4 regions of the Glaciecola sp. 1036 genome follow, and region 1 is predicted to be linked to each of the others. Evidence: predicted binding sites of a transcription regulator. Region 1 holds the regulator's gene; each other region holds the start of a gene.

Evidence for each region. The regulator sigma-54, encoded in region 1, starts transcription at its own class of promoters, with help from an activator protein. The targets are predictions, from matches to a motif close to GTTGGCACGNNNNTNGNNT.
Region 2: a site for sigma-54 is predicted at 1,846-1,864, ahead of ACNKW3_RS12050 (TorF family putative porin). Genes of this name have one in related genera too.
Region 3: a site for sigma-54 is predicted at 1,316-1,334, ahead of cynS (cyanase). Genes of this name have one in related genera too.
Region 4: a site for sigma-54 is predicted at 2,634-2,652, ahead of ACNKW3_RS06545 (BON domain-containing protein). Genes of this name have one in related genera too.

Annotation. Positions count from the first base shown of each region.
Region 1 covers NZ_JBLWFH010000004.1:261,530-265,601, forward strand. Annotated here, with positions in the region: gene lptA (lipopolysaccharide transport periplasmic protein LptA) at 1-593, shown strand, start outside; gene lptC (LPS export ABC transporter periplasmic protein LptC) at 1-28, shown strand, start outside; gene lptB (LPS export ABC transporter ATP-binding protein) at 590-1,318, shown strand; gene ACNKW3_RS08405 (RNA polymerase factor sigma-54) at 1,387-2,883, shown strand; gene hpf (ribosome hibernation promoting factor) at 2,914-3,201, shown strand; gene ptsN (PTS IIA-like nitrogen regulatory protein PtsN) at 3,209-3,652, shown strand; gene rapZ (RNase adapter RapZ) at 3,714-4,072, shown strand, end outside.
Region 2 covers NZ_JBLWFH010000007.1:140,742-144,813, forward strand. Annotated here, with positions in the region: gene ACNKW3_RS12035 (putative bifunctional diguanylate cyclase/phosphodiesterase) at 1-490, shown strand, start outside; gene ACNKW3_RS12040 (DUF2970 domain-containing protein) at 538-723, opposite strand; gene ACNKW3_RS12045 (hypothetical protein) at 729-1,028, opposite strand; gene ACNKW3_RS12050 (TorF family putative porin) at 1,126-1,755, opposite strand; gene rpe (ribulose-phosphate 3-epimerase) at 2,085-2,741, shown strand; gene trpS (tryptophan--tRNA ligase) at 2,753-3,766, shown strand; gene ACNKW3_RS12065 (anthranilate synthase component II) at 3,769-4,072, shown strand, end outside.
Region 3 covers NZ_JBLWFH010000014.1:31,852-35,923, forward strand. Annotated here, with positions in the region: gene ACNKW3_RS16605 (OsmC family protein) at 1-36, opposite strand, end outside; gene ACNKW3_RS16610 (FKBP-type peptidyl-prolyl cis-trans isomerase) at 181-606, opposite strand; gene cynS (cyanase) at 725-1,174, opposite strand; gene ACNKW3_RS16620 (aldo/keto reductase family protein) at 1,469-2,143, opposite strand; gene ACNKW3_RS16625 (serine hydrolase domain-containing protein) at 2,264-3,448, opposite strand; gene ACNKW3_RS16630 (TonB-dependent receptor) at 3,758-4,072, shown strand, end outside.
Region 4 covers NZ_JBLWFH010000003.1:340,968-345,039, reverse strand. Annotated here, with positions in the region: gene ACNKW3_RS06555 (response regulator) at 1-34, shown strand, start outside; gene ACNKW3_RS06550 (response regulator) at 46-1,971, shown strand; gene ACNKW3_RS06545 (BON domain-containing protein) at 2,020-2,598, opposite strand; gene ACNKW3_RS06540 (GNAT family N-acetyltransferase) at 2,804-3,286, shown strand; gene ACNKW3_RS06535 (hypothetical protein) at 3,386-3,685, opposite strand; gene rpoD (RNA polymerase sigma factor RpoD) at 3,745-4,072, opposite strand, start outside.

The DNA.
Region 1 (4,072 bases):
ACGCACTTTTTATTCTCCTCAAAGCTAGTGGTAAACGCTTGGTCAAATGCGTACCAGTGATCTGTCTTGGGCTTTGTCTTAGTTTTATGCTGAATGCCCAAGAGACCAGTCAAGAGCAGCAAGATAGCACTAGCTTTGATTCCATAGTGACAGATTTTCAAAAAGACATGAATATTCGCTCGGATGATCAAGAACTGGATGGTAAAGCAAAAACCTCTATTTTGATCGATAACGTGGTGATTCAACAAGGTAGTCTGGAAATCAAAGCAGACCGAGTAGAAGCCGATGCATCTAAAGGTAACGAGGTTATTACCGCCACCGGCAAACCAGCCAGCTATCGTCAAAGGCTTGAAGATGGCTCCTATGTAAGTGCGCTGGCAAATGCTATTGTATACAATGTCGCGACCAAGACCATAACTTTAACCGGCAATGCTGAGATAACCAAAGATCAATCAAAAGTAACAGCCTCTTCTATAACTTACGACATGTTAAATGATAAAATCAATGCAAGCTCTGATGGTAACAATGAAGGCAAAGTAAATACTGTTATAAGCTTTGGTGACCAAGACGAAAACGACGAAGGTGTAAATTGAGTAGTACCCTGTGTGCAAAACATTTAGCGAAATCCTATAAGTCTAGACAGGTTGTTAGAGACGTTAGTTTGGAAGTGTCCACGGGGCAGATTGTTGGTCTCTTGGGCCCTAACGGCGCAGGAAAAACCACTACCTTCTATATGATTGTCGGCCTAGTCCCGCTAGACAAAGGCGAAATTTCCATCGACCAAAATGAGCTCACTTATCAACCTATGCATGAAAGAGCCAGACATGGCATTGGTTATCTTCCCCAAGAAGCATCCATTTTTAGAAAACTTTCTGTGTTTGAAAATATCATGGCGATTTTGCAAACTAGAAAAGAGCTTAGTGCTGAGCAGCGAGAACAGAAAGCCGATGAGCTTTTAGACGATTTTAACATCAATCATATCCGAAATAATTTAGGCATGAGTTTATCCGGTGGCGAGCGCCGCAGAGTAGAAATAGCAAGAGCTTTAGCCGCAAACCCCAAGTTTATTTTATTAGATGAGCCCTTCGCAGGTGTTGATCCTATTTCTGTTAGTGATATAAAGAAAATAATTTATCAGTTGAAAGAAAGAGGGATTGGTGTCTTAATCACCGATCATAATGTAAAAGAAACCTTAGATGTGTGTGAAACTGCATACATTGTAAGCCATGGCTCTTTGATTGCTGCTGGTACAGCAGAAGAAGTATTAGCAAATCAAGAAGTTAGAGACGTTTATCTAGGAGAGCAGTTCTCTTTGTGATAAAGTGGTTAACAACTTTTTAGCGAACTTAATGAAATCGCAATTTTTAGTGGAAGTGTAAAATAGTAATGAAACCTTCGTTACAGCTTAAATTCAGTCAGCAGCTCACCATGACGCCGCAATTGCAGCAGGCAATTAAGTTATTGCAGTTATCCACTTTGGATCTTCAACAAGAAATTCAAGAAGCATTAGAATCTAACCCGCTTTTAGAACTTACCGAACACAATCCCGAGCAAGACGGCAAACAACAGCTAGATAACAATATCGACAAAAATGTTGATAACAATGGAGAAAAGCTCACTGAATCAGCTTCTGCCAGGGAAGAAACCCTTGATAGCCATGATGCCCTAGAGAAAGGTGATATTCCTGATGATTTACCCGTGGATACTTCTTGGGATGAGTATTTAGGTTCTAGTTCGGCTCCTATCAAAATGGTGGGTTCAAATCCTGACGATGATTACGTATATCAAGGTGAAACCAGCGACTCCATTCAAGACCACCTGCTTTGGCAAATTGAAATGAGTCATTTTTCAGATAACGACAAAAGTATCGCTATCGCTATCATTGATTCCATTGACGAAGCTGGCTACCTCACCGTAAGTTGTGAAGAGATTTTAGAATCGTTAGACAACGAAGAAATTGAACTTGATGAAGTTGAATGTGTATTAAAACGCATTCAACACTGTGACCCTGTAGGCTCAGGTGCCAGAAACGTACAAGAATGTTTGCTGATACAGCTAAATCAATTTCCTGTGGACACACCTTGGTTGAAAGAAGCAAGAGACTTAATTCAAGAATATTCAGACTTGCTTGGTGGTAAAGACTATCGCACCTTAATGCGAAAAACTAAATTGAAAGAGGAGCAACTGCGTGAAGTTATGAAGTTGCTTAAAACGCTAAATCCGCGACCTGGTACAGCCATTTCAACCAAAGAACCAGAATATGTCATCCCTGATGTAAATGTGTACAAAAGCAAAGGCGTGTGGATGGTTGAATTAAACAACGACGCCCTTCCTGCCCTTTCGGTCAATGACACTTACGCCAGTTTAGCGAAAACCACAAAAAACCCAACTGAGTCTCAATTTATAAAATCCCACCTGCAAGAAGCAAAGTGGTTTATAAAAAGTTTAGAATCACGAAACGAAACCTTATTAAAAGTGTCACATTGTATAGTGACAAGACAAAAAGAGTTTTTCGAAAAGGGACCTGAAAAAATGGTGCCCATGGTACTCAACGATGTAGCAGAGATGGTGGATATGCATGAATCGACAATTTCACGTGTTACCACCCAGAAATATATGCATACACCTAGAGGTATTTTCGAACTGAAATATTTCTTCTCAAGTCATGTTGCAACGGACTCTGGCGAAAACGCCTCATCTACTGCAATTAGAGCTTTGATTAAGAAATTAGTGGCTGCAGAGCCTGCGGCTAAGCCACTGAGTGATAGCAAAATTGCGCAGTTGCTCGCAGAGCAAGGAATTCAAGTTGCTCGGCGAACCATTGCAAAATACCGGGAATCGTTAAACATTCCCCCATCAAACCAACGTAAGAGTCTGATCTAAGACTTATACAACAAAAGAGGGCCTAGCATTATGCAAATTAACCTAACTGGTCATCACGTTGAAATCACTGATTCTCTTCGTAATTATGTAGATACTAAGTTTGAAAAGTTGGAACGTCATTTTGATCACATCAATAATGTTCATGTGATTTTAAATGTGGAAAAGTTGAATCAAAAAGCAGAAGCCACGTTACACTTGAACGGTGGTCAAATATTTGCTGATTCAGAGCATACCGACATGTATGCAGCCATTGACTCGCTGATAGATAAATTGGATCGACAAGTCATCAAACACAAAGAGAAACTAAAACGCCACTAAGTGTTGTATGATAATTTCAGACATAATTTCACTTGACCGCACCAAATGTGCGGTTGAGTGCCAAAGCAAAAAACGAATTTTAGAAATCATCAGCGAGATTGCGGTAAAACAAAATCCCTCACTCGATCAAGTTGATGTGCTTAATAGTTTATTAAGCCGCGAAAAAATGGGCAGCACAGGCATTGGCAACGGCATTGCAATTCCTCATGGTCGCATAAGCGGAATCGACAATGTAATGGCCATTATTGTGACCAGTGATTCAGGCATAGACTTTGATGCTATCGATAATCGCCCGGTGGATATTTTCTTCGCTATTTTAGTCCCCAAGGAACAAGCCGAAAAACACCTCGCATCTTTAGCCGCTATTGCTAGAAAATTAGGTAATAAAGATATTGTTAAAGCGATACGCAGTGCTGAAAATAAAAATCAAATAATTGCCGCATTAGCCTAACATTTCATTTCTTTGTGGTAAGCTAGGAAAAAGTTGCAACTGGCAAAGTGGACTAGCAGTAATGAAATTACTTATCATCAGTGGCCGCTCAGGGTCAGGAAAATCAATCGCGCTGCGAGCGCTCGAAGATTTGGGTTACTACTGTGTTGACAATATTCCCGTCAACCTTCTCCCAACATTAGTAAACGCCATCACCGACGAATATGACCAGGTCGCAGTGAGTATTGATGTGCGCAACCTTCCTAGAGTACAAGAAGAGGTTGGCGACGTACTTGATTACTTACCGTCTTTTTGGGAAGTCACCATAATCTTTTTAGATGCCAGTGATGACGTATTGATTAAACGTTACAGCGAGACTCGTCGTTTACATCCATTGTTTAAACTCAGTAACAGTTTGACCGAAGCTATTCAAACAGAACG
Region 2 (4,072 bases), on a different contig from region 1:
AATAAATCTAAGTACCTCGCAATTGGTGAACGATACGGCGTTATTGATTTTAGATAGTAAATTGTCTTCATTTGATATTGAGCCTCACAGAATTGAAATAGAAATCACCGAAACGTCTTTAATATCAAATTTCAATCAAGCCAAAAAATGGATTGATAAAGCCAAAGAAATTGGCTTTCGCATTGCCATTGATGACTTTGGTGCGGGATATTCTTCACTTTCTTACTTAACCGCCTTCCCATTTGATACCGTCAAATTGGATAGGTCGTTATTAAATAATATCGATAAAGATGTAAGACAACAAAGGATTGTCGGCTCCCTTACTCAAATGCTGCATGGTTTATCTGTTCCTATAGTCGCTGAAGGTGCAGAAACAGAAGAACACTTTGAACAATTGAAACTATTGGGGTGTGATTATATTCAAGGCTATTTAGTTTGTCGCCCGGTCGAACATGAAGCTCTAGTGGATTTTTTACAGCATCAACACTGATCAGTATTAAATACTGTCTGCTCAGCTTGGCATTTGGCAGACGTCTTTTACAGCATTATATTAACGAATACTAAAACCACTCCAATAAAAACTGCAAACACAAGAATCCCCATAATAATAAAAGGCAGGATAGAATCATTTTGGGTGAAATCTTGGTTATATTTTGCTTGAGATTGCACGCCGAAAAACGCGGCTAATACGCTCTGCAATACACTCAAAATTCGTTTAAGCACCGAGCTTACTTTTCTCTGTTGAGGAGTTCTAACAAATCGAGATAATGAAACTCGGTATTACCGGATTGGTTAGCTAGCCAAGTTAGCCAAGTTATGTTTTGATTATTGCGGTTACATGCAACGCTGGCGTTCGACTGAATCGAGGGTTGCGTACTAAACACATCGCCATTTGAGTGAGTTGATAAAATCGATTTGCAAGGAGCACTATACTGGATCATCAGGGCATTAACTGCCACTACTGATACAACAGCGGTGAACAACAAGCTGGCAAAGAACTTTTTTAAGCTGTAAGCGTGTTTCTTCATCAGAGTCTCCCTTTTAACTTGATAAAGTGTACTCTTTTTATACAAAAACGCCAACATTAAATGTTGGCGTTGTACAAATAAAGTTTAAATGACTTTATTAAAGTTCGAAACTCTTCGCGATTGAGAAATAAACTGTCTCATCATCATCTAAGTCGCTGTCGCTAAGAATAAACGCAACACCGATATCGAAACCTTCAAAAGTAGTACCATAGCCAACTTCTACATAGTCACCGCTGTAGTCGCCACCAAATTTACCAGCAGTTGCTGACAAGCCTTCGTATTCGAAAGTAAGACCAGTGAATGTATAGCTGTCATCTGGAAATGCTTCGCCGTCTCTTTCACCAATGGTGTACTCTAGGCTAAAGTAAGAGATACCAGCGTAAAGGTTAATTTCGTCATATTGAGTATCGAAATCACCCGTGTATTGATAAGTAGTAACGCCAGCACCTAAGCTTAGTCCATTATCAAATTCAAAACCGTAACCAGCATATAAATCAACTTCTAGGCCTTCTTCAACGTCAGCAACCCAAGTACCAGCATAGAAACCGCCAGCTTCTACATCTACACCACCGTTAGCAGTAGCAGTAGAATTTTGAACGATACCGCGGAAGTGATATTCACTTAATAAACCAACATTAGCAGACCATTCTTGTGCTTGAGCAGCTGAAGAGATAGCCAATCCAGCAAATACACTGGCTGCTAAGGTCGCTTTTTTAAAAAATTTCATGTGTGTTCTCCAATGTGAAAAAATTTTTTTTACGTTTTGATTTAAAATCTGCCGCTTAAAATTATTTTTGTTATAAGCCTTGATTCTTTTTAGCAAGCTTAATGCCACCCTATTAAAAATATTAAATTTTGTTTACATTACTGTTTTTTAACATTTTTTTATTATTTGCGAGTTTGAGTTCGTGACTTAGCGGGCCGTAATATACAAAATAAAAAATCTAAATGCACCAAAAATATGCATCCTCACCAAATTAAAGCAAAAATAAAGATTTTCAAATTGATGATAGTTTTCGGTACACTCTCGGGGTACGAATTACTTAAGGAAAAAGCATGCTTATTGCGCCATCAATATTATCTGCAGATTTCACAAAATTAGGTCAAGAAGTAGCAGATGTTATTCAAGCTGGTGCCGACATAGTGCATTTCGATGTAATGGACAACCATTATGTCCCTAATCTCACTTTTGGACCCAAAATCTGCAGTGATTTGGTAAAGTTTGGTCTCGATAAGCCAATTGACGTCCATTTGATGGTGACGCCAGTCGATGACCTAATAGTTGCATTCGCTGATGCCGGAGCAAGTATGATCAGTTTTCATCCCGAGGCTAGTTTACACCTAGATCGCAGCATTAATCTTATCAAAAGTAAAGGTTGCAAAGCGGGTTTAGTCTTAAATCCCGGTACCTCACTAACAGTGCTAGAAGAAGTATTGCCAATGCTAGATTATGTGCTTCTAATGTCAGTCAATCCTGGTTATGGCGGCCAAAGCTTTATTCCGTCAACTATTGACAAAATAAAACGTCTGAAAAGTATGCTTGAAGCCCGTAATCTTGATATTCCTATTGAAGTTGATGGGGGAATTAATGCAGATACCATCTCAGACTGTTACAACGCGGGGGCTTCAATATTTGTAGCAGGATCTGCCATATTCAATAGTGACAATTATCAAACAACAATCAATCAATTAAGACAAGTAGCAAGTAAATAAGGAAGTATTGAGTGTCAACTTCACAAAAACCTAAAGTATTAAGTGGATGTCAACCCAGCGGACAACTTACCATTGGTAATTATATGGGGGCCCTAAAACAGTGGATAGCCATGCAAGATACTCATGATTGTGTCTACATGATAGTCGACTTACATGCCATTACTGTCCGCCAAGATCCAGAAAAACTACGCCAAGCTTGCTTAGACGGTTTAGCGCTTTACATTGCATGCGGTATAGACCCCATGAAAAGTACAATTTTTATGCAATCCCATGTTCCCGAACATGCTCAGCTTGCATGGGCGCTTAATTGCTTCACTCAAATGGGTGAACTTAACCGTATGACTCAGTTTAAAGATAAATCTCAAACCCATAGCAATAACATTAATGTTGGTTTATATACTTATCCAGTGCTTCAAGCTGCAGACATATTGTTGTATCAAGCAAATGAAGTTCCCATCGGTGAAGATCAGAAGCAGCATTTAGAGTTAACTCGCGATATTGCCACACGTTTTAATAACATTTACAGCGACATATTTACTCTGCCAGAACCTTTTATTCCCAAAGAAGGTGCTCGAGTAATGAGTTTGCAAGAACCAAGCAAAAAAATGTCTAAATCTGACGCCAACACCAATAATTTTGTCGGATTATTAGAAGACCCAAAAAAAGTCGCAAAGAAAATAAAACGTGCCGTCACCGATAGTGACGAACAAGCGCGTATCTATTTTGATGTAGCTGAAAAGCCTGGGGTTTCTAACTTACTTTCCTTGTTATCCTGTGCCACTGGTAAATCCATAGACTCTTTAGTACCAGAATATGAAGATAAGATGTATGGCCACCTTAAAACCGATGTTGCTGACGCCGTTGTAGCGTTAATACAGCCCATTCAAGATGAATTTCAACGTGTACGAAGTGACCAGACTTATCTGGACAAGGTGATGCGTGAAGGTAGCGCTAAAGCAAAAACACTGGCTGCCGATACTCTCAATAGAGTGTACTGTGCGTTGGGGTTCTTAGGTAGACCTTAATAGTGGTTGTAATTATTGATAACTACGACTCGTTTACCTTTAATCTTGCACTATATTTTGAGGAATTGGACCAGTCAGTAGTTGTTTATAAAAATGACCAAATTGATTTAAATGCCCTTTATGAGCTTAAATTTGATCATCTTGTAATCTCTCCTGGCCCCTGCTCTCCTGATGAATCAGGAATTTCGATACCGGCAATTTCGGCCTTTAAAGGCCGAAAGCCAATCCTTGGTGTCTGTTTAGGACATCAAGCAATTGCGCAACAAGCAGGAGCATCAATTATCAGGGCTAAACATATCCGGCATG
Region 3 (4,072 bases), on a different contig from region 1:
TACATATTTAGCTGTCGCATAATTTTTCATGCTCATCATTTTTTCCTTTACAAATTATATGTACTAATTGCTATGCCATTGAAATTAAAAAGATCAGTTTTCATTCTGTAGGCTTGTACAACGTCATGAATAGGTTTACATTTTTACCTGATTAAACTCTTATGGTTTGCCCCCAATACTTTATTCAATTTCTATCAATCTTACATCTACTATCATAACGGCGTTAGGCCCTATCTTACCGCCGTTACCTTTTTTACCCCAAGCTAAATCCGGTGGGATTACAAATTCATATCGAGCACCTACTGGCATAATTTGAAAAGCCAGTTGCAACCCTTCGATAGCCTCTCTGACGAAAAATGATTCTGGTGGGCCTTTTTTGTAAGTATCATCAATGACGCTACCATCCGCCAACAAAATTCGTTGATGGACTTTTATGCAATCTTGCATACTTGGGCAAATACCGTCTGCATCTTCAATAATACGAAACATAAGCCCAGACTCTAGCACTTGCACACCATCTTTTTGAGGATAGCGCTGTAAAAATGCTTCGGTCAGGTTTCGGTTTTTTCCTGCTGAGCCTTTTGCTAGTTTCTTCTGTTTTGCCATTGTAATAACTGATAGTGAATACTTGAAATAGGGGCGGAAAAATAGCAGTTAGCCTCGCATAAATCAAACATAATGGAGGCCACCGCTACACATTGGATACGCGTTTAAGGCTGATAGACTAGTACATTTTATAGGGTAAGAACTTTCCAGACATGACCACATGAACCCGATCCCCTTTAGGATCTTCTTCCCGTTGTAAATCCATGGAAAAATCAATTGCACTCATGATGCCGTCACCAAACTCTTCGTGAATAAGTTCTTTTAACGTAGTGCCATATACGTTGACTAATTCATACCAACGATAGATCAAAGGGTCTGTAGGTACTTCAGTGGGTAAAGAGCCTTTATATGGCGCTATTTGCAACCAAGCCACAGCCTCATCGGTTAATCCTAACAAATCACCTACTTTCTCAGATTGTTCTTTGGTCAATGCCATTTGGCCTAAACATGCGGCCGTACTCCACTCTTTAGACTGTCCAACCACTTCGGCTATTTCTGCCCATTTGATGCCCTTGGTAATCTTTGCCGCTTGAATCATGGCGGTAACTTCTTTGCGATCTGTAATCATAGTTAAGGTTCCATATAAAAAGGTGAATAAAAATTACAGGCAAAAAAAAAGGCCATGCGAATTCATTAAATGAATTTGCATAGGCCTCGATGCCTGAAAGCGCTATTGCGCTCAGCTAACATATTGTGATCACAGAATATGAAGCATTTACCATGCCCAACGAAACATTAACTTATATTTCAATTGGTTAGACATGCAAAGATTGCTCTATTTAACTCGATCGAACCAAGTTGGTTCATTTCATATTCAATCAAGCACCGTTATTGATCAGATAATCAAAAAACTAAGGTCGCCTTAATTTTGCTTATTCTTGTCCGTAAATACTGGCATATCTCGGTCATCCCCATAATCCTCGACTTTTTCCATCTGCGACAAGGTGTTCATGTCTTCTTCGGAGATCTCAAAATCTAACTCAGCATTACTTTTCATATGATCAGGGTTAGTGGATTTTGGTAAAGGTAATAGCCCGAGTTGAAGGTCATACTTAATACATAACTGTGGCACAGAGACATCATACTTGTCTGCAATAGCTTTCACTTTATCTTGTTTTATCACAGCGCCGTGGCCAACAGGAGAGTAGGCTTCGACCAAAATACCTTTTGACTGCACATACTCAATTAAATTTTTAGGTACATTACTAATGTGCGCTAAAACTTGATTTACCATAGGCTTGATATTGCCATAATCGATAATGTTTTCTAGATCTTTTTGTTTAAAGTTTGACACACCAATAGCACGAACTTTTCCAGATTGGTAGGCATCTTCTAATGCTTTCCAAGCTTGCAGATTACCTGCAAAATAATGTTCATCACCTCCAAAATCAGCCCAAGGTTGAGGACTGTGAATAATCATCATATCTAGGTATTCAAGACCCATTTTTGGAACTTTCAGTTGATTGTGTAGTGTATAATACTCATTAATCATGCTTTCTCTCCTTTCGCAGTTTGCAAATTTAGGATGCGTATTCACATCCTCTGTATGCTAGTTTGTTCTGCGAAAGAAGCGTTATGGATTTGAAGGATACTTTGAGATCTTTGCCTAAAACTATGAAACTAGCATAAAGGCCTGAATCTATAGTTACTCTTATGCCTACTTGACAGTTTTACCATAGACTGCATCTCTAAAATTTTTATGCAAGCGAATTGGATCATAAGGTAGCAGTTGGACAAATAGCACAGCGACCAATTCATTTTTCGGATCGACCCAAAACAAGGTGCTGGCCATGCCATCCCAGAAGAACTCGCCAACTTCACCATAGTTTTCTTGTGCATCCACCGGCTCTCTGAGACGCACGGCAAAATCGACGCCAAATCCCACTTGGCCTTTTGAAGGTAGCCAACTACGCTCAGTCACAGCCGGATCTAAATGGTTTGATGCCATGGCTCGCACTGTTTCCGCTTTAAGCAATCTCGCGCCCTCTAATTCACCTTGATTAACTAGCATTCTTGCAAAGCGCGCATAATCGTCGATAGTCGAAGTTAGTCCCCAGCCCCCTGGCGTTAAATTAACGTCTGAGACATTAATGGCTCCTTCTGTTTCAGGAATTTGAGTTAAAATGCCCTGTTCAGACAAGTTATATAATGGCGAAAATCTTGTCATGTTAGCATCGGCAACCTTGTAGCCTATGGTGTTCATATTTAGCGGATCGAATATATTTGCTTGGATATAATCATCAAAATTTTGGCCAGACAAAACCTCCACAAGACGAGCTTGTACATCCACAGAAACCCCATAGCTCCATTGCTCACCCGGATGAAATGCCAGAGGTATGCTTGCAATTTTTTGTACGGTTTGCGTTAGGGTGTTGGAAACCGCATACGCGTTAGCAGCTTTAACCATATCCCCGGTACAAGAATCATTTGGTCCCGAAAAACCCGCTGTGTGCCTGGTTATATCGCGAACAGTAATTGCTCGTTTAGGGGGGGCTAGTTGCATTTCACCATCAGCATTTACCCCTGTACATACTTGTTGATTAGCGAACTCTGGCAAATACCAAGCTAAGGGATCATCCATTTTAAATTTGCCTTGCTCATACAATTGCATAAGCGCAACCCCGGTTACAGGTTTTGTCATCGAATAAATACGCACAATGGTGTCTCGATTCATTGGCGTTTGTTGCTCCAAATTTGCAAAGCCAAAAGCGTTAAAATAAACCTCTTTGCCTTTCTCAAATACTATAGCCGAGACGCCAGCCACCTGACCTGACTCTACATAGCCTTTGAGGGTTGTATTCATGAGTTCAACCGATGTTTGATTGACTATTTGATTTTTCATTGCTGGCTCTGATTTTCCTGAAGTGGCACTACAAGCATAAAGCAAGGATGATAATAAAACACAACTAATAAAGTACTTTGAAGGCAAAGACATAAGGTTACTCGAATAAATAGGGTTACTAAGGGTGCAATACTAAACTAATCACAAGCAAAATGTTAAACAAAAGTTAACTTTGTAAATACAAGTGAAACAAGGTAGTAGAAAAGCCGAAAATCGCCAGTACTTTCTTGCAAGAATTTTGAAATTGCGTAGAATCTCATAATATATTTTGTAAATGATACTTATTCTCATTTTTATTACGGAGCTTAAATGGCAACTTTTACCCGTTCAAGTAAAATTAATTTGGTATTTACTATTTCTCTGATCTCTTTGTCTTTAATCTCAGCTCGTTTAGCAAATGCGCAGGAAAGCGAGCAATCTGAGTCCCAAGTAGAAGTGATAGAGGTAAAAGGTAATGCTTCACAGGTAGACCTGACTAAGCGCTTTGCTGGCGAACAAATCGCTAGAGGTGGCCGAGCTGGTATTTTTGGGAACCTAGACTTTTTAGATAGTCCTTTTGCGGGCACTGCCTACACAGCGGATCTCATTAAACAGCAACAAGCTCAAAACATTGGTGATGTGCTG
Region 4 (4,072 bases), on a different contig from region 1:
CGAATGGGCAAATTTGCCCGGTAATCTTGAATAGTTGAGAATTGAATGGAATCTATTAAGCGTATATTAATTGCCGACGACGATGAAGATGATGTTTTCATCATCCAAGATCGTCTAAGTCAATTGATGGTGACTGACGGAGATTTTACCGTAGAAACGGATTTTTCTGCGATTGTGGAAAAATTGTCGAATAACCATTATGACCTTTGTTTGTTAGATTTCTTTCTCGGTTCTTTTACTGGCATCGATGTCTTGGTGGCATTAGAAGAAAAACAAGTTAGCACTCCAATAATCTTATTAACCGGACAAAGCGATGACGATATCGCGAAAAAAGTAATTAGAAAAGGTGCCCAAGATTACATTCCGAAGGCAGCCATAGATTCACCAACGTTTGAAAAATCTATTAGTTATGCGGTGTCGCGTAAAGCGCTTGAATTTAGCCGTATTCGAAATCAACAAATAGAATCCGAAAACTTAGCTAAAGATAGGTTCATTTCGCATTTATCCCATGAGTTAAGAACACCTTTAACCTCTATTTTGGGTTATGCTGATCTGTTGCTGGAAAACCCCATAACAGCACCAGTAAATAAAGAGCTAAAAATTATTCAAAAAAACGGACGTCATTTATTGAGTCTGTTAAATGATGTGTTGGATTTATCTAAATTGTTAGCAGATAAATTTGAACTCCATCGACAACCATGCGATTTACGTCAAATGCTGGTCGATATCTACGGTTTATTAACAGTCGCCGCGGCAGATAAAGGTATAAACCTAGTTTTCGAATCCAAACAACCAGTGGATAATCGCCCGCTTTTAGACGAAACCCGCTGTAAACAGGTACTTTTGAATATTCTAGGCAATGCGATAAAGTTTACTGATCAAGGAGAAGTGAGACTAACCTTACAGCAACATGGTGAAACTGAACCTAGATTATCCATTGATATTCAAGACTCTGGAATTGGTATTGCAGAAAACAAACTCGACGAAATTTTTAAACCATTTTCTCAGCTTGAAGATGTATCAAAAAGAAAGTCCGGTGGCGCTGGGTTAGGGCTTTCTATCAGTGCCGAAATTATCCAACGTATGAATGGTAGCCTTACAGCAACGAGTGAAATAGGCAAGGGCACCTGTTTCCATATTGATGTACCTATTCAAATTACACCGGAAAGCATAAAAGAAGTTTTCGACTTCTCTACTGAGCAATACACTAAAAAATCCCAGCATGTTCCTAGTCTTAACGGCAAGGTACTTGTGGTGGATGATATTTTTGAAATCCGCCAATTGGTCGGTCAGTTGGTCAAAAATACAGGTGCTGAAGTAGAGTTTGCCAAAAATGGTAGAAGGGCAATCGAACTATTAGAAGGGTACAAATATGATCTAGTGTTGATGGATCTGCAAATGCCTGGAATGACTGGGCAGGAAACGATTCAAAATATTCAACAAGCTGGGATCGAATGTAAAGTATTGGCGATGACCGCTGGAAGCACCTTTAGTATTCAGGATGAACTGATTAGCTTAGGCTTTAACGGATTGATTACTAAACCCATAGATAGTGAGATATTTTACCGAGTATTGACCAAGTACCTAACAGTTCAATCACAAAATGAACAAGTGAAAGCGTTACCAAATTCGATGTTGTTGATTGAGGATGACGAAGACGCTGCCATGATAATGAAGATGTTGTTGACTCAACTGGGATATCAAGTAAGTGTCGCTCACTCTGCCACCGATGCTTACAAAAACCTTCAGAAACATGCAGATGGTGAGTTGACTGTAGTCTCTGATTTAAATCTGCCAGACGGTGGCGGGGCTGCACTTTTAAGTGCTATTCGCCAACATCATCCACATTCACCTCTTTTCGTAATAAGTGGTGAGCAGCCAAATCTGCAATATTCAACTGAGTACAATATTGCTGAATTTATCGTAAAGCCAGTCACAAAGGATAAGCTTGCTGAGGTTTTTAGTCAGTGACAAATGAAAAAGCCCGCGAGGCGGGCTTTTCTCAATTATCAGAAACTATTATTCTGCTTGATTATCCATGTCGTCTTCAATCGTTAAATTGTTTACGACTTTAGAAACGTCGTTGGCATTTTTAGCAATTTGTTCAGCCAATTGACTTATTTCCTTAGATTTAACCTTACCATTTAAGGTCACTTCTTTGTTTTCGACGTCTACGTCAATGTCCATACCCGGTACTTCGCTATTGAATAAATAGCGTGATTTAATGACGGTACCAATCTTAGCGTCGGTAAATGCTGTCATTTCATCATCATCATCCATCTCATCTGAATGTACTCTAGTAACAGTTAACATGTTATCTACACGGGCAACACCGTCAATGCCTAGGATAAGCTCTGATGCTAATTCTTTGTCCACGTCGTTATCGACTTTACCCGTTAGCGTTACTACGCCGTCTTCTACATCCGTATTGATGTCAAATGAATCTAAATTACCGTTGAATAACAAAGTTGCTTCAGCTTTACCATCAATCCAAGCGTCCATTGCATCTTCTTTCCAGTCATTTTTACCGTCAGAAGCCATAGCAGAAGTTGTTAACATACCTGAGATTGCAATTGCTGTTAATGTGCGTTTAAACATATCGACTCTCCTTTGTTGTCTAGTCGATTTTGAATATGCGATTTAAATGCCATTTGTAACATATTGAATATATTAATAAAATAATTATCCTTAGCAAATAATCTGTAAAACTTTCAAAAATATCTGTACAAAAGTATGAATAAAATGAGAAATTCTAGGGTCAATAATTTCAGCTTAATTCACAGCCTTTAGATGGCAAATAAACATGTCACAGATTACTTTTTTAGCTTTCAACCCTAAATTGAAACATCATTTCACAAACATAAATAGAGAATGGATAACTCAAATGTTCCGATTAGAGCCCATTGATGTTCAAGTGTTAGAAAATCCTGAAGAATACATCATTCAAAAGGGCGGCTATATATGGTTTGCTGAGCATGCGTCCTTGGGCATCATAGGTACCTGCGCTCTAATGAAAAGTAGCGAGGGTGATTTTGAATTAACCAAAATGGGTGTGTCAAATAGTGCCAGAGGCTTAAAGGTAGGGGAACAATTATTACAATACGTGCTTGCTCAAGCTCAAGCTCAACCCAACATAAAACGCCTTTATTTGCTAACCAATACAGCCTGTGAAGCCGCGATTCATCTCTATGAGAAAAATGGATTTGTACATGATGTTGGTATTATGGAGGAATTCGGCAGTCATTACGAAAGGTGCAATGTTGCTATGCTGTACACCAATTTATAGGGTTTGAGATTTCCTAGTAGTGCACCACAATACTGATTTTCTAATACTTGTAGCGATAACAAAACCAAAAACTAATTGTGTATTAAACCCAGACTCGTATTAAGATTTATCATACATTTTAATTGGCATGCCATTTTCGTTTCGCAAAATCCTCTTTGGTTTGTTTCTTTCTAATTTCGCCTTCCATTCAGGCTTAACTACAATGAAGTAATAGACAATAAACCCTAGCCAAGATAAGAAAAATGACATTAAAAACCAAATGACTTTATTATTGCCTGAAGTTTTCCTAGAAATAAGAGCGAGCACCCAAGGTAGGACATTCATAACAAAAAACAACAGCAGAAACACAATGAAGTAAGACACACCCATATAAATCTCCTTTTGATCCAGCATCATCATCCATTACCTTATTATAACCATAAAAAAGGCGCTTAAAAGCGCCTTTTCTTTGTTAGAACTTATTCGTCCAAGAAGGATTTTAATGACTCTGACCGACTTGGATGTCTTAATTTGCGTAACGCCTTGGCTTCAATTTGACGAATCCGCTCACGGGTAACATCGAACTGTTTACCCACTTCTTCCAAAGTATGGTCGGTGTTCATATCAATACCGAAACGCATACGCAGTACTTTAGCTTCACGAGCTGTTAAGCCTGCAAGCACTTCTTGGGTTGCATTCTTCAAGCTGTTGCCAGTAGCAGAATCTAGAGGTTGTGTAATAGTCACATCCTCTATAAAGTCACCAAGATGCGAATCTTCATCATCACCAATGGGCGTTTCCATTGAA